3 regions of the Helicovermis profundi genome follow, and region 3 is predicted to be linked to each of the others. Evidence: predicted binding sites of a transcription regulator. Region 3 holds the regulator's gene; each other region holds the start of a gene.
What was found. Region 3 encodes HrcA, which represses chaperone genes, less so after heat shock. Its sites were predicted from a motif close to TTAGCACTCNNNNNNNNNGAGTGCTAA; they were not measured.
Positions count from the first base shown of each region.

Region 1 (7,086 bases), 620 kb from region 3:
TTTACAAATATAGAAATTGAAGGTGAAGAGCGTACAGCGATTAGATTAATTGTACGACCGAAAAAATAGAATAATTTCTCATTTAATATAGCTGATACTCTAAAAGAGTTATAAAATTGGCTATATTTTTTAGTTAAAAAGACCAGCTAGTAATAGTCAAGTAATTTAATAAAAAAAGTTCTTATTAAAAATGAGCATACTAAATAATGCTCGAGTAAAAATGAACATTCAATATTATTTACTGTAAAAATATTTATTAAGCAGCAACAGGATTATGAAGTTTAGATTCTAAAAACATCCTTTTGTGGACGAGTGGATTTCTAACTTCATATGGTTTTTGATTTTTTAGTATTGAAAAAATATAGCGAAGTAGTTTATTCATAACAGCTACAAGTTTAACTTTTTTCTTTTTCTTATCAAGGGCTATGTGATAATATTCATACAAAACAAGATTTATTGGCTTTTTATTTTTACTTGTACGTATTGAAGCAAGAGCGACTGTGTACAAAGCTCTTCTACCTATAGCAGTACCACGTTTGGACATTTTATTGCGATCACCGCTAAAATTGCCAGATTGATTAACGCTAGGATCTACACCGAAAAAAGCTACAAGTTGTTGAGGCTTAGAAAAATTATTAATATCACCCATTTCAACTAACAAAGTAATTGCAGTTATATCACCAAGACCTTTGAAACTTTTAAGAAGATTAATATTTTGTTTAAATACTTCTCCAAAAGAGGCATTGTCAATATATTGGTGAATTTCATCTACAATATTTCTAAGTTGATTTGTATAAAAATCAAAACTTTCGCTAAAACGTATTACTTTAGATTCAAAAAGCAAGGGAGTAATACCAATGATATTGGCACTATTAGCGATTTTTATAAGTTTGTTATATTTATTATTAGCCCAACTAGAACCACGTCTTGATGACTTTGTTAGAAGTTCAATAACAACTTTGGGCTCAGCGTTAAGAAGATGTTTAGGTGTTGGATATTTTCTAATAAATATTAAAGGTGTCTTACCTGTTATATTAGCAAATGCATTTTGAAGTCCTGGATAGTTAATATAAATATTATTTGAGAAAGTTTTTTTCAAATTTGCCTTTAAATCAACAACTTTGTAATACTCACGAACTAGGAGTTTAAGGTGTAAAAACTCCTCACTAGTGAATGTTGAAGTCTTTACATTATCAAATTTACAAATTTTTGCGATGGAAAGAGAATCTAATTTATCAGTTTTTACTTTTCTTATGTTCGAATTCTTGTTAGAATTAGTTATCAGAGGATTTATTACATGTATATCAATCTGATTTTTAACAAGAAAATGAAGAAGAGTAAGATGATATATTCCCGTGGATTCGCAAAATACTTTGGGACTATCGTTAAACTCTTCTTCAATTTTTTGTAGAAAAAGAAGAAGTTTATTGAAGCCCCCAAGTGTATGGCTAATTTTAAGGTTCTTACGGAATACGTCGCCATTAGGTTTTAAAGCAGTAACTACTGAAAAATTAGCAGCAACATCAATGCCTACAACAGGCAAATGGTAATAGTTAGACATAAAATAACCCCCATTTAAAATAATAAAGAGTAACAATAATTAGTGAGTCAATTAACCTTGTAAGTGACACGAATAATTCTCTAATAATATTTATGATCAAAGAGAAATTCAACCAGCTAAATCAAAGAATCTCACAATAATGCAAGCTTTGTTACGAATATAAACTCAAGAAATGAGTCATTCAAGGAGAAGACGCATATACTCTTTATGAGATAACTATAATAGAAAAATTACAGTATGTTAAGTGGTTGAACTTATTTTTAATCACAAACAATATAAATGAATTAGGTAAGAATATTCGCAAGAAACTTAAGCAATATTTCTAACCTAATTATACAAGGAGATTAATATGGATGAAAGAATATGTGAAAGTTGTAAAAACCCTTTTTTTGCAGATGCTAACCTGTCTATTTGTAATGTTTGTATAGAATCGTTATTTAATTCTGTGAAGGAGTATATTAGTGAAAATAGAAATGCAACAATAAATGAAGTTATAGAAAATACAAATGTTAAAAGAAAATATATAAATAAATGGCTTAGAGAAGGTAGGCTTGATTTAAAATCCAAATTAGTTGATGATGAAATGAAAAAAATAAATGATTTTAAAAATCAAGTTGCTAAAATTACTAGTTTGGTAGAAGACAAAGAAAATGATAAATTAATGAATAAACAAAAGCCAAAATTTCATATCAAATGATATAATTTATTAAGGTTTTTAATGCAATAGAAAAAAATATATTTCTATTGAAGTTATACAAAATATATTATATAATTATTTCGAACTTATATTTAAAAAAACTTAAAATAGTTCGTATATTTTAATAAGGATGTGTAAATATGTATAGCAAATATCAAAATCCTCTAATTGAGAGATATGCAAGTGATAAAATGACGTATATTTTTTCTCCTAAAATGAAATTTAGCACTTGGAGAAAACTTTGGACAGCACTTGCTAAAGCTGAAAAAGAATTAGGCTTAAATATTACAGATGAGCAAATCAAAGAACTTGAAGAAAATATATATAATATAGACTTTGAAGTGGCAAAGAAGCATGAAAAGAGATTAAGACATGATGTAATGGCACATGTTCATGCATATGGTGATGTATGTCCAAAGGCTAAAGGTATAATTCATTTGGGTGCTACTAGTGCTTTCGTTGGAGATAATACTGATATTATTGTTTTAAAAGATGCTCTTGAATTAATAAAAGGAAAAATTGCAAATCTTTTATATAAATTAAAAGATTTTTCAATAAAATATAGGGATGTTCCAACACTAGGATATACACATTTTCAGCCAGCTCAAATAACAACAGTTGGGAAAAGAGCAACTCTATGGATGATTGACTTAGTTATGGATTACAATGATTTAGTTTATGTATCAAATACTTTGATGCTTAGAGGTGTTAAAGGAACTACAGGAACACAGGCTAGTTATTTAAAACTTTTTAATAATGATCATGATAAAGTAAAAAAACTTGATACATTTATTGCAAAAGAATTTGGTTTTAAAGATAGTTTGGCAGTTACAGGACAAACATATACAAGAAAAATTGATTCTAGAGTTATAAATGTAGTTGGTGGAATCGCTCAATCACTTCATAAAATGACAAACGATATTAGATTACTTCAAAATTTAAAGGAATTAGAAGAACCTTTTGGAAAGAACCAAATTGGCTCTTCGGCAATGGCTTATAAGAGAAATCCAATGAGAAGTGAAAGGATTTCTTCGCTATGTAAGTTTGTTATTTCTAGTACAATGAGTCCTCAGTTAGTAGCAGCAACGCAGTGGTTTGAAAGAACACTAGATGACTCGGCAAATAGAAGACTTACCTTAGCAGAGAGTTTTTTAGCGATAGATGCATCACTTGATATTGCAAACAATATAGCTACAAATATGGTTGTATATGAAAAAGTAATAAAAAAACATTTAGATGCTGAATTACCTTTTATGATGACTGAAAATATAATGATGGAAGCGGTAAAAAAAGGTGGAGATAGACAAGAGTTACATGAGCTTATTAGAGTTCATTCTATGGATGCTGGTAGTAAAGTTAAAGTAGAAGGAAAAGATAATGATTTGCTTGAAAGAATTGCAAATGATACTAAGTTTGATTTAACATTAAGTGAACTTAAAAAAATTGCAGAGCCATCGCTTTATATTGGAAGAGCATCAGAGCAAGTAGAAGAATTTATAATTTCAGAAATTGATCCAATACTCAAAGAAAATGCTGATGTACTTGGAGAAGATGTTGAATTAAATGTATAATAATTAATTTTAAGATAAATTGAATTAAAACTTTGAAGTAGAAACTTAAATTTATAAGATTCTACTTCAAAGTTTTTTTATATTTTATCCGATGCCTTAGAGTTATAATCCTCCCACTTCTAAAAAAAGTGGGGGGATAAAGGACTCTAAAAAGGCCCTAGATTATGTTTTCTAAGATTCAGTGGGAGTAAAAACTCCCTCTGAATCTTAGAAATTAATTTATGAAAAAGAATCTTTAATAGGAATTGTTAGCATTCTGTCTTAGTGAGTGCTAAAAAGTATTGACAATAGAAAAATATTGAGTTAATATATTGTTAGAAAAAAAAATAAGGAGTGATTATTTTGAGTAAAGAAAAAGGAAGTTTATCAATTCATAGTGAAAATATTTTTCCAATTATTAAAAAATGGTTGTATTCTGATCATGATATATTTGTCAGAGAGCTTGTTTCGAATGCATGTGATGCTATTACTAAACTTACAAGATTAAATTCTTTAGGAGAAATTTCTTTAGAAGATAATGAATTTAGCGTAAAAATTATCCTTGATAAAGAAAATAAAACAATTAAAATTATCGATAATGGTATTGGAATGACTGCTGAAGAAATTAAAAAGTATATTAATCAAATTGCTTTTTCAGGAGCTGAAGATTTTCTTGAAAAATACAAGGATAAAGGTGATAAAGAGCAAATTATAGGTCATTTTGGACTTGGTTTTTATTCAGCGTTTATGGTAGCTGAAAGAGTTCAAATTAATACTAAATCATATGTTGAAAATAGTGAAAGTGCACTTTGGACTTGTGAAGGTGGTACAGAATTTGAAATAGCAGATGGAACAAAAGAAAGTAGAGGAACTGAGATTACATTATTTGTTTCAGATGAGGGAAAAAGTTTCTTAGATGAATACACTTTAAGAAGTACAATTGAAAAATATTGTTCATTTATGCCTTTTCCAATTTATTTAGAAGTTGTTGGCAAAGAGCCTAATAAAGATGAAGATGGAAATGTAATTATTGAAGATCCCAAGGCAATTAACGTTACACAGCCACTTTATGTTAAAAAACCGAATGAATGTACAGATGAAGAATATAAAGAATTTTACAAAGATACATTCAAAGATTTTAAGGAACCATTATTTTGGATTCATTTAAATATGGATTATCCATTTAATTTAAAAGGTATTTTGTATTTTCCTAAATTAAACACTGAATTTGATACACTTGAAGGGCAAATAAAATTGTATAACAACCAAGTTTTTGTTGCAAATAACATTAAGGAAGTTATACCAGAATTTTTACTACTATTAAAAGGCGTTATTGATTGCCCCGATTTACCTCTAAATGTTTCAAGAAGTTTTTTACAAAATGACGGATTCGTTAAGAAAATTTCTGACTACATCTCAAAGAAAGTTTCTGATAAACTTAGTGGTATGTTTAAAACTGACAGGCTTTCATATGAAAAATTCTTTGATGATATTAGTCCTTTTATAAAATATGGTTCATTAAAAGATGAAAAATTCGCAAAAAAAGTTGAAGAAATTATGCTTTACAAAAATAAAAGTGGAAATTTTGTTACGATAAGTGAGTATTTAGATTTACATGCTGGCAAATTGGAAAACAAAGTATATTATACAACTGATATTGTTCAGCAAGCTCATTATATTGAATTACTTAAAGAACATGGTATTGATGTTTTAATTCTTAATCATTCAATTGATCCACCATTTGTTTCATTATTAGAGTCTAAGAATGATAAAGTTAAATTTATTAGAGTTGATGCAGATTTAAGTGATGTTCTTACTGATGCTCAAATTGAGAGTGATACTGAAGAAACAATAAAAATAACTGAAGAATTATCTAATGTTTTCAAAAGTGCATTAAATAAAGAAGAAATGAAATTAAAAGTTGAAAGTTTTAAATCGAACGAAGTATCAGCTATGATTGTATTATCTGAAGAGAATAGAAGGATGCAAGATATGCTTAAAATGTATGGTAATTCAGGAATTGATCCTAATATGTTTCCTTCAAATGAAGAATTAGTCCTTAATAAAAACAACAAACTTGTGGACTTCTTAATTAATAGTAATTATGAAGAAAATAAAGAATTAATGGATACTGTTGCAATGCAGGTTTATGATTTAGCACTTATTGGTCATAAAAAGCTTTCACCTGAAAAAATGGTTGAGTTTTTAAAGAGAAGTAATAAAATTTTAAATATGATTATCTAATTTATAAAAAGCAAAAGCGCTAGTTGACGTAATTATATTATGTTAACTAGCGCTTTGTTTTATATTGTTAACCAGAATTTAATCCGGGTTGACAATATTTTTTTGTCATGTTATATTATTTATGACAAAAAAATATTGGAGGAATTATGAAAAATTTAAGTACAAAAGATATGATTTTAATTTCAATGTTTGCTTCACTTACAGCGATTGGTGCATTTATTAAGATACCAATTCCGCCTGTTCCTGTTAGTTTGCAGTTTCTGTTTTGTGCATATTCAGGAATGCTATTAGGTTCAAAAAAAGGTATGACTTCTCAGCTAATTTATGTAGGAATCGGATTACTTGGTGTTCCTGTATTTACAAAAGGAGGAGGGCTAAGTTATATTTTCCAACCAACTTTTGGTTACTTGATTGGTTTTATACTTTGTTCATTTATTATTGGTAAATTAACAGAAAATAATCCTAATCAGAAATTGATATTTAGATTTTTATCGGTATTGGTTGGTCTTGCAGTTGTTTATGCTATTGGAGTTTCATATTTATATTTTATGTGGAATCATTTAAATGATTCACAAATTGGATGGCAAACTGCAGCTAAATGGGGATTTACACCTTTTATAATACCTGATATAATTTGGAGCTTTATAGTAGCAATTAGTTCGTATAAAATTCTACCCGTTGTAAATAAAGCGAGATAAATGAGTTTCTTGGATTCAGAGGGAGTTTTTACTCCCTCTGAATCTTAGAAAACATAATCCAGGGCCTTTTTAGAGTTCTTTATCCCCACTTTTTTAGAAGTGGGGGTATTAGAACTCTAAGGCATCGGATAAATGAGTTAATAATATTTATGATAAAGAACTTGTTTAACGTATTGCTTTTCACCTTTAAAAAGATATGATAAAATCAATATAAAAAATAAATTTTTACTAGTATTGGAGTATTATTATGTCGAAAGCTTTATTTATAACTGAAAAACCAAGCGTCGCAGCAGAATTTGCCAAAGTTTTAAAGGTGAATGGCAATCGTAAACAAGG
Region 1 is NZ_AP028654.1:1,641,446-1,648,531, reverse strand. It holds gene AACH12_RS07220 (stage V sporulation protein S) at 1-69, shown strand, start outside; gene AACH12_RS07215 (IS110 family RNA-guided transposase) at 257-1,561, opposite strand; gene AACH12_RS07210 (hypothetical protein) at 1,911-2,258, shown strand; gene purB (adenylosuccinate lyase) at 2,399-3,829, shown strand; gene htpG (molecular chaperone HtpG) at 4,172-6,052, shown strand; gene AACH12_RS07195 (biotin transporter BioY) at 6,199-6,750, shown strand; gene AACH12_RS07190 (DNA topoisomerase) at 6,998-7,086, shown strand, end outside.
Region 1: a site for HrcA is predicted at 4,078-4,104, ahead of htpG (molecular chaperone HtpG). Genes of this name have one in related genera too.

Region 2 (7,086 bases), 1.2 Mb from region 3:
TTTTCTTTGTTTTCACCAAACCAGGATACTAATTTAAGACCAAAAATATCAACATCTTTCAAAAGTCCTGATTTTATATCCATATCTGATACACCCGGATTGAATTCATGAAACACCATAGGGAATAATTCAGTTTTCCTTTCTGCTTTTAATACATAAACATTTTCAATAGCTTTAAGTACCATTTTCATTTCCAACACTTCTTTTAAAACTTCATGATTTAATACTTTTAATTTAAACATTTTTCCTCCTTTTATTTCATTAAATATTCAGTTAATTTTAAATTCATATTTTTTTATTTACATTAAGTATATCTTGAAAAAATAAAAACTACACAACTATAAAATTGTGTAGCATTTGATATTTGTACACCCAGAGGAATTTGAACCCCCGACGCCTAGATTTGTTTAGTTCATTACTCGTTGTATTCTTTAACGCCCTATAACATGTGATTTATCATAATGTTTAGCTATAAGTGTACACTATAAAATTACATACGTATTGAGAACTTATTAGGGAAAATTAAGGGAAATGTTTTTATTTTCTCGTATACTTTTATCTAAATCATTCACAGTCATTTAATCATAATATAATTATAATTTCAACGTATTGATTTCACTATCTTTCAAATCAGTCTTATCATAAATTTCATCAAATTAATTTCTCATCAACTCGAACTATCGCTTTATTTATATTGATATTTTTGAATTCTCTACTATTACTTATAATAAAATATCCAAATAGAAATACTCCAACTAAGAATATTACGCTGAAAGTCATATTAATCTTTTGTAAGAAAGTACCAATAAACATGCCAAGGCTTGGTGAAAGTAATATAATTGTGTCAATACCACCTAAAATTTTTCCCCTATCTTTATCATCGAGTGAGGATACTGTGTGACTAAATAATGGCTGTGTTAATGAATCGGAAAAGCCATACATAGAAAAACCAAGCACAATAATAATTGATTCATCAATAAAATTAACTACCACAATACTTATTATGCATCCTATCATGCTAAATTTGAATAGTAATGAAATATTATTTCCAAACTTAACTACTAATATTAATCCAATAATTTCGCCAACAGCAATTCCCGCCTTTATAAATCCTAAAAAAAGAGCACTATTGATTTTCGACGATAAAATAACTGGTAATATATAAGGTATATAGCCATAAGCTAAGTTCAGAACAAACATTAATATTACAAATTGTTTTAAAAACTTCACTTTAAATATTGCAGTAAATGCAACTTTAACTTCTGAAATGAGAGTATTATAAATCGAACTAAATTCTTTGATTTTCAATTTTTCTTTCTCTTTTATTACATAAATCTTATCTGACTTAATCTGGTATACTAATACAATAGCTATGATAAAAGTTAGTATATCTATAGAAAAAATCAACGACTGCGACATATACGTAATCATTAATCCTACAATTACAGAGCCTCCAATACTTAGCACCTTTACAATAACAGAATAACTAGATTGAAATTTAATAAACAGTGATTCTTCAAAAATCTCTGCACTAATAGCTACATAGCCTCGCCTAAATATTTCATTATTAATGTCATTTATCAAGATAAAAAATATACCAATCCATAGAGTACTCAATTCAAATCGCAAGAATAAAAACAAAGCACTTATAACAACAACTGAACTGATATTCGAAATAATCATTAGTAATTTTTTACTGTAACGGTCTATCAATATTCCAATAAACATAGATAATAAGGCGCGAAATAGAATTGATCCACCAATTAAGTAGACAGCATTCATTACATCACCCGAATTAACAGTTATTGACCAAACGATAAACAAATCAAATAGGATGTCTCCAAAACTATTTATAATAATAGCGCTTAAAAGCTTTATGTAATTCATATCTTTCACTAATTTTACCTCCATAAAAACACTTAATTTCCTAACATATCCACTATAAATTATAAATTAAAATTTTACTTTAAGCAATTTTATAAACTGATAATTCATTTAAAAAAAACTTTTAAATTTTACACAAATACTATTACATGTTCTTTTCTAAATTAAAAATGATCTCCTAAATATAAAATTATTAATTTATATTTAGGAGATCTAAATTTTCAAACTTAGTTTTTTAACTTATAATTAATTCGTTTTCTTCTACATCTATTACCAAATCTTTTCCTTCTTTAATTTCACCTTTTATTATACTTTTTGCAAGTATGGTTTCAACATTTTTTTGTATATATCGTTTCAGAGGACGCGCTCCATAATGAATATCGAAAGCTGATTTAACAATAAATTCTACAGCCTTTTCTGTTATTTTTATTGAAGAAAATTTTTCACTTAATCTTTTACTTAATTCATTTACAATTAATTTTATTATATCTTTTATTTCATTTTTATTAAGTGGTTTGTACAAAATTATATCATCTAGTCTATTTAAAAATTCTGGTTTAAAATTAATCTTTAATAAATTATCTATTTCAGTCCTTGTAAATTCACTAATAATTCCATCTTCTTTAATTTCATTTAATAGTATATCTGATCCTATATTTGATGTCATTATAATTATAGTGTTTTTAAAACTTACTTGTCTTCCTTTTGAATCTGTAATTCGTCCATCATCTAATACTTGAAGCAAAATATTAAATACATCATGGTGTGCTTTTTCAATTTCATCAAACAAAATAACAGAATATGGTTTTCTTCTAACTTTTTCCGTTAATTGTCCACCTTCTTCATATCCAACATATCCTGGAGGTGCTCCTATTAGTTTAGAGACAGAATGTTTCTCCATATATTCGCTCATATCAATCCTTATCAAAGCGTTTTCATCATCAAATAAAACTTCAGCCAGCGACTTAGCAAGTTCTGTTTTTCCAACACCCGTAGGTCCGATAAAAATAAAACTTCCAATTGGTTTTCCTAAATCCTTTACTCCAGCGCGCGACCTAATTATTGCATCTGTAACTTTACTTACAGCTTCATTTTGTCCAATAACTCTTTTATGAAGTTCTCTATCTAGATTTAGTAATTTTTCTATTTCTCCTTCTACCAATTTTTCAAGTGGTATTCCTGTCCACTTTGATACTATTCCAGCAATTTCTTCTGAAGTAACTGTCTCTCTAATAATCTTATCTTCATCGCTTTTTTCACTAATAGCATCATTAATTTCACTAAGTTCTTTTTCAAGTTTTGGTAAATCTCCATATTTTAGCTGTGCTGCTCTCTCAAGGTTGTATTCTCTTTCTGCCTTATTTATTTTATTATTTATATCATCAATTTGCGCTTTTATTTCATTTACTTTATCTACTTTACTTTTCTCATTTTCCCATAAAACTTTTTTACTATTAAATTCTTCTTTTAAATTAGCAAGTTCCTTTTGAACTTTTTTTAATTTTTCTTTAGAAACCTTATCCTTCTCTTTCTTAAGCGCAGCCTCTTCAATTTCAAGTCTAATAATATATCTTGAAATATCATCTAATTCTATAGGCATAGATTCTATTTCAGTCTTTACTAAAGCACATGCTTCATCTATAAGATCTATTGCTTTATCAGGCAAAAATCTATCTGAAATATATCGATCTGAAAGCATAGCCGCTTGGACCAAAGCCTGATCACTTATTGTAACCTTATGATATATTTCATATCTTTCTTTTATTCCTCTTAAAATAGTAATTGTATCCTCAACACTAGGTTCGTCAACAATAACTGGCTGAAATCTTCTTTCTAATGCATTATCTTTTTCAATATATTTTTTATATTCATTTAATGTAGTTGCTCCAATACAATGAAGTTCCCCTCTAGCAAGTAATGGTTTAAGCATGTTTCCTGCATCAAGTGCACCATCCGTCTTACCTGCTCCTACTATGGTATGAAGTTCATCAATAAATAAAATTATTTGACCATCACTATTCTTTATTTCATCTAATACCGCTTTTAATCTTTCTTCAAATTCTCCTCTAAATTTAGCTCCAGCTACAAGAGAACCCATATTTAAGGAGAAAATTTTTTTATTTTTTAAACTTTCTGGGACATCGCCTTTTACAATCCTTTGAGCAAGCCCTTCTGCAATAGCAGTCTTACCAACACCAGCTTCTCCTATTAATACAGGATTATTTTTATTTTTTCTTGATAATATTCTAATAGTTCTTCTAATTTCCTCATCTCTTCCTATCACTGGATCAATTTTATTTTTTTTCGCTTCATCCACTAAATCCATTCCATATTTACTAAGAACATTATAAGTATCTTCAGGATTTAAAGAATCTACATTCCTTTTACCTCTTATATCTTTTAATATATCCATTACTCTATCTTTAGTAATATTGTATTTTTTATAAATTTCTTTCAATAAAGGATTTTTGCTTTCACTTATTTCTATAGAAGACATAAAAATATGTTCTACGCTAACATATTGATCCTTTAATCTATTAGCTAATTTTTCAGATTTCATCAAAAGTCTATTACCATCATTAGAGAGATAAATTTGCTCTGTAGATGAAACCTTTGTTTTTTTACTTATTATATTTTCTATATCATTTTTTATTAAATTTAATTCAACATCTAACTTTCTCAAAATTTGTGAAATTAAACCCTTATCATTTTCAAGTAAGGCATATATAATATGTTCTGAATCTATGACTGGGTTGCTATACTCATCAGCTATAAATTGAGCTTTGTTTAGAGCTTCTAAAGAATTTTTTGTAAATTTATTTTGATCCATCTTATTCACCTCTTATTATTTTTATATTTTAGCACTCTGTGTCATCGAGTGCTAATTCTTACTTATAGAATAACACTTTTAAAAGATAATTCAATAGAATTCATATTTTTTTTACAAAAAATTAAAAAGTCTAAATATATTATCATCTAAAAAAAATTACCAAGGAAAAAATATAATAATACAACCAAATACCGTCTTCATCCATATTATAAAGTAAAAAGAGAAAATATCTTTATTTCTGAAAAAATTGTGCGTAGATTAATGTTAGATTGCAGTCTGCTAGTAAAATATAAACAAAAAATAAAAAAATACACAATATAAAATTGTGTATTCCTTTAAATTGGTACACCCAGAGGGATTCGAACCCCCGACGCCTAGATTCGAAGTCTAGCACTCTATCCACTGAGCTATGGGTGCCTAACAAACTAATTATAACAAACCAAAACTTTTGGTCAAGTTTTTTAGCATTATTTCATAAGTTTATTTGCTATTAACTTATTTATTCCTTTAGATATCTATCAGTCCAAGGTTTCTCATAACACTGACAAATTTTTCAGTATCTATCGGCTTTACTGCATAAGCTTCAGATCCATTTTCATATGAATTAAACACACTTTCTGTACTATTTAAAGCAGTAGTCATAATTATTTTTGATTTGTTTTTTTCACTTATTTCATTTTTTTCTTCAATTTCTCTAATCATCTTTAGTACCTCTACTCCGTCAAGCTTTGGCATCATGATATCTAAACAAATTAAATCATAATATTTTTTTTCTTCTATTGCCATTATAAATACCTCTAGCGTTTCGTAACCGTCAATTGTTATATCACACTCACCATACTTAGATAAGAATTTATATAAAAATTTTCTGCTAACGTAATCATCTTCTGCAATTAATATTTTCATATTAGTCCTCACTTTCAAACATTTCATTAAACTCGTGAATCATTTTACTAAAATAAAGTTGTACATTAACTATATCTTCTTTTCTTGAATATAATTTTACTTTTAAAATATTATTTTTTACTTTTTTAAGATTATAATTAGAAGCTAAATTATTAATATAGTGAGATAATTTTTCGATTTCTAAAAAATTTCTGCTTTCTATATTCTTTTCTAGTAAATTCACATAAGGATTGAATTTGGAATAATATTCTTTTGAATTAAGAGTATAATTTGTATTAAAGCTTTTCATCATATTATTCAAAACATTATTCTTATTTTTTTTATTTAAATTTCTATCTATAACCTTATAGAATTCTCTAATAGATATGGGTTTTGATATATAATCATTCATGCCATTTTTTATAAATTTCTCTTTATCTCCTTTAGCTGCATATGCAGTTAAAGCAATTATAGGTGTATTAATTTTAAATTTTTCTCTAATAATTCTAGTGGTTTCCATTCCATCTAGTTCAGGCATTTGTATATCCATTAATATAATATCAAATTTGTTTTCTGTAATTAATTCTAATGCTTCAAGTCCATTATTGGCTATAACAACATTATTTTTTTGTTTCTTTAGTATTTTTTCAGCTAATATTTGATTTATTTTATCATCTTCTACCAATAAAATATTAATATTATTTACATCATCTGATATATCTTCTTCTTCAATTTCACTATTTATAACATAGCTCTTATCAAATTCAACTTCAAAATGAAAAGCACTACCTTTTCCAACTTCAGAATCAAAATATATTTTCCCACCTAGTATTTCTACTAATTCTTTGGAAATGGTGAGTCCAAGACCTGTTCCTCCAAACTTCCTTGTGATTGAACCATCTGCTTGTGAAAAACTAGAAAATATTAAATTATAGTTTGTTTTTGATATTCCGATTCCAGTATCATAAACACTAAATTTTATTCTTTGTTTACTTTCCTCATCTAAGAGCAAATTAATTTCAACATATACTTGCCCTTCAAAAGTAAATTTAATAGCATTAGAGATTAAATTATTTAATATTTGCCTAAGCTTATTGCTATCACCATTTAAATATTTCCTTATTTTTTTATCTACTAAATACTTAAATTCAATTTCTTTATTTCCAGCTTGTACATTAGCTATTTTAAATATATTTTCCATAAGACTAATAAAATTAAATCTAATGTTTTCAACAACAATTTTTCCAGCTTCTATTTTAGACAAATCTAAGATTGAGTTTATTAAATTAAGCAAGCTTATTGAACTATTTTTTACCATTAATAGATTTTCTTTTTGATTCGGTGTCAGATTTGTCATAAGAGTTAAATCTGTCATTCCAATTATTCCATTCATTGGTGTTCTTATTTCATGACTCATATTAGCTAAAAATTGACTTTTAGCATTATTTGCAGCTATAGCAATTTCCTTTGCTTTTATAAGCTCATTT
Region 2 is NZ_AP028654.1:384,719-391,804, reverse strand. It holds gene AACH12_RS01645 (hypothetical protein) at 1-242, opposite strand, end outside; gene AACH12_RS01640 (MFS transporter) at 652-1,887, opposite strand; gene clpB (ATP-dependent chaperone ClpB) at 2,120-4,714, opposite strand; tRNA gene AACH12_RS01630 (tRNA-Arg) at 5,056-5,131, opposite strand; gene AACH12_RS01625 (response regulator) at 5,222-5,620, opposite strand; gene AACH12_RS01620 (PAS domain-containing hybrid sensor histidine kinase/response regulator) at 5,622-7,086, opposite strand, start outside.
Region 2: a site for HrcA is predicted at 4,743-4,769, ahead of clpB (ATP-dependent chaperone ClpB). Genes of this name have one in related genera too.

Region 3 (7,086 bases):
ACACTTAAAAAAAAGCAGTTAATCATACATGAAAATAATAAAATATATTTAACAAAATTAGGAATAGATATATCAAATCAAGTATTTGTCGAATTTATTCCAGAGTAAAAATTTTATACTATAACATATGTAGGTGATGAAATGAGATTATTAAGTACATCTAAAGTAAAAATCGGACAATTTGTTGGTAGGCCAATTTTTTCAGAAAATGGAAATCTACTTCTTGGAAAAGGGGTAAAATTAACTAAAGGGCTGATAGATAAAATATTTGAACATGATATTTATTTTATTTATATTGACGATGAAATTTCAAAAGGAATTGAAATTAATAATGTTGTTGATGAAGAACATATGGCTAAGTTTGTAACCTCGATGAAAAAAGTAATGGACGATGCTATTTTTGGTGATAAAAATAAAAATGTTTCAGGCTTTGTACCACTTGAAACATTTAAAATAGTTCAAGATCTTGTAAAAGCACTTATTGAAAATATTATGAGTAATAAAGATGTACTTTATTCAGTTACAGAACTTATGGGAACGGATATGTATACATATAAGCATAGTGTAAATGTTGCAATCCTTTCTATACTTACGTCAAAATCATTAAAATATAATTATAAGATGATTGAGCAAATAGCAATAGGGGCACTGCTTCATGATATCGGTAAAATCAATGTGAAAAATGAACTTATTAATAAAAAAGAACCCCTTACTGATGATGAATTTGATGAAATTAAGAATCATGCAAAATATGGTTTTGAAATAGTAAAAAAGGATGTAGCTTTATCAGCCTATGTTAAACAAATAATAATAAAACATCACGAAAAACTTGATGGATCAGGTTACCCTAGTGGAATCGAATCTAAAGATATACCAGAGTTTGTTAGAATTGTAACTCTATGTGATATTTTTGATGCAATTACAAATGACAGAGTATACAGAAAGAGAATCCCAATGTATAAAGCTCTTGAGATACTGATGACAGATGCAGTTTTTAAACTCGATAGAAATATATATAGACATTTTGTTGAAAATATCTGTATATATCCTCCAGGAAGTGGTGTTAAACTCTCTGATAATAGAGAAGCTATAGTGGTGAAGTATAGGAGAGAATACCCTAGCAGACCACTTGTCAGAATAATTGATAAGGATGATTTAAAGAAATCATATGACCTTGATTTAATAGACGAAAGAACTATATTTGTTGAAAATGTAATTGAACTTGACTTTTAACAATTTCTTTACAAAATATTTATATTGATACCGTTGACAAATTTTATTTGTGATGGTATCTTATTAGTGTAAGGTGTTAGCACTCGAATACGAAGAGTGCTGATAGAGGTGAAGATATGAAAAATAGCGAAAGAAAAATGAAAATACTTCAAGTTATTATTGATGATTTTATCAATACTGCTCACCCGGTTGGATCAAGAACGATTGCAAAAAAATATCCTCTTGGTATTAGCTCAGCAACTATTAGAAATGAGATGGCTGATCTTGAAGAACTTGGTTATTTACTTCAGCCCCACACATCATCTGGTCGTATTCCTTCTGATAGAGGATATAGATTGTATGTTGATAATTTAATGGATAAGGATATTATAATAGCTAGAGAAAAAAGAAATATTATAAGAGAGCTTCTATTAAATAAGGTTATTGAAGCGGATGATATAATAAATCAAACTGTCCAGCTTTTATCAGATCTAACAGGATATGTTGGTATAGTATCAATGCCCCAGTTCAATAAAAGTAGGCTAAAAAACATGAAGTTTGTAAGAATAAGTGATTCAAAAGTTCTTATGATTTTTGTATCCGATTCAGGAACTTACAAAAGTTTGCCAATACTTTTAAATGGAATTTCTCAAGAAGTGCTTGATATTGTTAATGATTCTCTTCTTAAATTGCTTAAAGGAATTACTATTGAAGAAATAAATATAAAACTTGTAAATAATTTAAAGAAAGAGTTTCCTGAGTATTCAAATTTTATTGATTATTTGGTTCCTATTATGAGAGATATTTTTAGAGAAATGGATGAAGTTGAACTTTATGTTAATGGAACAGGTAATTTATTTAATTCTCCAGAGTTTAAAAGTATTGAAGAGGCAAGTGTTTTGCTTAATATTTTTGAAAACAAAAAAGATTTATATGAATTGTTTGCAGATGTTTCAGAAAGTATTTCTGTCAAAATTGGTTCAGAACTTTCCATTAAGGAATTTAGTGATTGTAGTATGGTAGCAACTTCATATAAATTTAATGGAGAATACATTGGCAAGATTGGTGTTATTGGTCCTAAAAGAATGAATTATGATATTGTTATCAGTGTTGTAGATTATATAAGAGAAACTTTATCTGAAATTTTCTCTGGAATATATTTATAAAGAGGTGTAGAATTTGACAAGTAAAAAAAATGAAAAGATAAAAGAAGAAATTCTTGAAGAAGAATTGAAAAATTCCTTAGAGAATGAAGCTAAGGAAATTGACGAAGCTGAGAAATTAAGCGAAGAAAAGATTGATGAAGAAATAGAAAAAAACACTAAAGAAAATGATCAGGAACTTTCAGAAGTTGATAAACTAAAAAAAGAACTTGCCGAAACAAAAGATAGCTTTTTGAGACTAAATGCGGAGTATCAAAATTTTAGAAGACGTGCTACTACAGAAAAAGCAGATATTTATAAATATGCCAACGAAAAATTATTTGTAGATCTTCTTCCAGTTGTAGATAATTTTGAAAGAGGTTTTTCTAGTATTGACCTTGAAGAAAATCCAGCATTGCTTGAAGGAATTGAATTAATTAAAAAAAGTCTTATGGACTTTTTAGATAAAAATGGAGTTAAAGAAGTAAAAGCACTTAATACTCCTTTTGATCATGATAAGCACCATGCTGTTATGACAGAAGAAAAAGAAGGTGTTGAGGCGGATATTGTTATTGAAGAATTTCAAAAGGGATATGAAATGAATGGTAAAGTGATTAGACATTCAATGGTAAAAGTATCTTGTTAATTAATTAAAAAGGAAATTAAAACATAAGGAGGAAATAAAAATGGCTAAAATTATTGGTATTGACTTAGGAACTACAAATTCATGTGTTGCAGTATTAGAAGGTGGAGAATCAACAGTTATCGCTAATGCAGAGGGAAATAGAACTACACCTTCAATAGTTGCATTTACAAAAAATGGTGAAAGATTAGTTGGTGAAACTGCCAAAAGACAAGCAATCACTAATCCAGATAGAACAATCAGTTCAATTAAAAGAGAAATGGGTAAAGATTATCATGTTGAAATAGATGGTATTAAGCATTCTCCTCAAGATATTTCGGCAATGATACTTGCTAAATTAAAAGCAGATGCTGAAGCGTATTTAGGAGAAAAAGTTACTGAAGCAGTTATAACTGTTCCGGCTTACTTTACAGATGCTCAAAGACAAGCAACTAAAGATGCTGGTAAAATTGCAGGACTTGAAGTAAAAAGAATTATAAATGAACCTACCGCTGCTTCATTATCATATGGTATGGATAAGACTGAAAAGCAACAAAAAATTATGGTTTATGATCTTGGTGGTGGAACATTTGACGTTTCTATATTAGAAATTGGTGATGGAGTATTTGAAGTTTTAGCTACTAATGGTAATAATCATTTAGGTGGAGATGACTTTGATAATAAAATAATTGATTATCTTGCAACTGCATTTAATAAAGAGAATGGAATTGATTTAAGAAATGATAAAATGTCACTTCAAAGATTAAAAGAAGCTGCAGAAAAAGCTAAAAAAGAGTTGTCAACTACTCAATCAACAAATATTAACTTGCCTTTTATTACTGCAACTGCAAATGGACCAGTTCATTTAAATATGGATCTTACAAGAGCTAAATTTGATCAACTTACTTCAAGTTTAGTTACTGCAACAGAAGAGCCAATTAAAAAAGCTATGAAAGATGCTGGAGTTACTGCTAATGAAATTGATCAAGTTATTTTAGTTGGAGGTTCAACAAGGATACCTGCAGTTCAAGCCTTAGTAAAAAAATTAACAAACAAAGATCCTCACAAAGGAGTAAATCCTGATGAGTGTGTTGCTCTTGGTGCTGCAATACAAGGTGGTGTACTTTCTGGAGATGTTAAAGATGTTCTTCTTTTAGACGTAACTCCACTTTCTCTTGGCATTGAAACTATGGGAAGTGTATTTACTAAATTAATTGAAAGAAATACAACTATTCCTACTAAGAAGAGTCAAATATTCTCAACTGCTGCTGATAATCAAACTGCTGTAGATATACATGTTCTTCAAGGTGAAAGACCAATGGCAAAGGACAATTCAACAATGGGAAGATTCCAATTAGATGGAATTGCTCCAGCTAGACGTGGAATTCCTCAAATTGAAGTTACTTTTGATATAGATGCAAATGGAATTGTACATGTAAGTGCTAAAGATATGGGAACTGGAAAAATGCAACATATTACAATCACTGCATCGACTAACTTAAGTGAAGAGGAAATTGAAAGAAAAGTAAAAGAAGCTGAAGAATTTGCTGAAGAAGATAAAAAAATGAAAGAAAAAATAGAAGCTAAAAATAGTGCTGATTCATTAATTTATGAAACAGAAAAAACTTTAAAAGAGCAAGCTGATAAAGTAGAAGAAGCTGAAAAAGTTAAAGTTGAAGAAAAAATTGAAGAACTTAAAAAACTTATGGAAAGTGAAGATGGAGAAGCAATTAAGAAAGGCGTTGAAGAACTTACTGAAGCATTTAGTCCAATCGCACAAAAAATATATCAGCAACAAGCAACTGATGAAGCAGCAGCTAATCAAGCAAATGGCGGCGGCGAAGCTCCAAATGATGATGTTGAAGATGCAGATTATGAAGTAGTAGATTAATATTTTTTAAAGACACCTTAATTGGTGTCTTTAAGTGATATAATACTACGATAAAGAGAGGCGGGAAGACTTGAGTGATAAGAGAGATTATTATGACATTTTAGGTGTTAGTAAAAATGCTGATGAAGCAGAACTAAAAAAAGCCTATAGAAAATTAGCTATGAAATATCATCCAGATAGAAATCCGGATAATAAAGATGCTGAATCAAAATTTAAAGAAGCAAATGAAGCTTATGAAATATTAAGTGATAAGGAAAAAAGATCACTTTATGATCAATTTGGACATGCAGGTGTAAATCAAAATGCTGGCGGCGGAGGATTTAGTGGCGGTGCAGGTTTTGGCGGATTTGAAGATATTATTAATGAAATGTTTGGCGGTGGATTTGGTGGATTTTCGTCTTCGTCTAGACGAAATGGTCCTAGAAAAGGAAATGATGTTAGGGCAGATATTACATTAACTTTTGAAGAAGCTGTGTTTGGATGCGAAAAAGAAATTGAATTCTATCGTACTGAAGAATGTCCAACTTGTGGAGGAGAAGGTGCTGAACCTGGATCTAAGACGACTACTTGTACTAAGTGCGGAGGTTCAGGTGAACTTAGATATTCCCAAAGAAGTTTATTTGGAGAATCAATTTCGGTTAAAAAATGTGATGTATGTCAAGGAAAAGGAAAAGTATTTGAAAATCCTTGCCATACTTGTAAAGGAAAAGGAAAAGTTAAGAAAAAGAAAACTATTAAAGTTAATATTCCGGCAGGAGTTTATAATGGTGCTCAGTTAACCCTTAGAGGAGAATCTGATCTTGGAACAAAAGGTGGACCTAGAGGGGATGTTTATGTAGTTATAAGGGTACTTTCTCATAAAATCTTTAAAAGAGATGGAGAAGATATTTTCTTAGATATTGATATAACTTTTGCTCAGGCGGTTTTAGGAGCTGAAATTACTGTACCAACTTTAGATGGTAAAGTTTCATATAAGATAACTCCAGGAACACCTAGTGGTAAAACATTTAGGTTAAAAGGTAAAGGTGTTCCAAACTTAAACGCTTATGGTAGAGGTGACCAGTACGTTAAAGTAAATATTGTTGTTCCAAAAAATCTTAATGGAAAACAGAAAGAAGAACTTAGGAAATATGCACTTACAATGGGAGAAGACCTTTCAAAAGTTGGTGGAAAAGATAAAGGTATATTAAATAAATTAAAAGATGGGTTGAAAAAATAAGAAAATTTCATGTTTATGCGCTTCGCTTCACAGCTTTGCTGTAAGGCGCGCTTCGCATAAACATGAAATTTTTGCCTTTTTACGAAAGGGTATATATCCTTGCAAAGATATAGTGCTTATAATAATATTTTGGTGTATCAAATAGAATTTTCCAAGGTAATGCGCTTCGCTTCACAGCTTTGCTGTAATGTGCGCTCCGCATATACATGAAATTTTTGCCTTTTGGCGAAAGGGTGATATATTCTTGCGACGATATAGTGCTTATAATAATATTTTGGTGTATCAAATAGAATGTTCCAAGGTAATGCGCTTCGCTTCGCAGCTATGCTGTAAGTGTCTTAAGTATATACATCTATAATTTTGATGTATATTTTTTTTGTTTTATGATATATTATATATTTATCCGATGCCTTAGAGTTCTAATACCCCCACTACTTAAAAAAGTGGGGGATAAAGAACTCTAAAAAGGACCTAGATTATGTTTTCTAAGAGTATATATGGAGGTAGTTTAATGAAGTGGTATCAAGTAATTATTAAAACAAAAACGGAATCAATTGAAGTAATTAATGGTATTTTATATGATGTTGATGTAGATGGAATTGAAATTATAGATCCTAATGATGAAATTTATTCTGATTCTTATAAGGGTGATTGGGATTATTTCGATAAGGAAAAAGTTGAATTTGAATATAATGGCGCTATTATAAAATGTTATTTTGAGACAGATGATATTGAAGATATTTTGAGTATAATAAAAGAGAAAGTTGATTCATTAAAAAATGAAGGAATTGATTGTCATATTGATGAAGTTAGCGCGGAAGTTGTGAAAGATACTGACTGGGCAAACGAATGGAAAAAATATTATGAAACATTTAAAATAGGAGAAAATATTGTTATTAAACCTTCTTGGGAAGAATATAATTCTAAAAAAGATGAAATCGTTATTGAAATAGATCCAGGTGGTGCTTTTGGTTCTGGTACACACGAAACGACAAGTATG
Region 3 is NZ_AP028654.1:2,262,243-2,269,328, reverse strand. It holds gene hemW (radical SAM family heme chaperone HemW) at 1-108, shown strand, start outside; gene AACH12_RS10195 (HD-GYP domain-containing protein) at 142-1,233, shown strand; gene hrcA (heat-inducible transcriptional repressor HrcA) at 1,350-2,378, shown strand; gene grpE (nucleotide exchange factor GrpE) at 2,392-3,000, shown strand; gene dnaK (molecular chaperone DnaK) at 3,041-4,867, shown strand; gene dnaJ (molecular chaperone DnaJ) at 4,938-6,086, shown strand; gene prmA (50S ribosomal protein L11 methyltransferase) at 6,598-7,086, shown strand, end outside.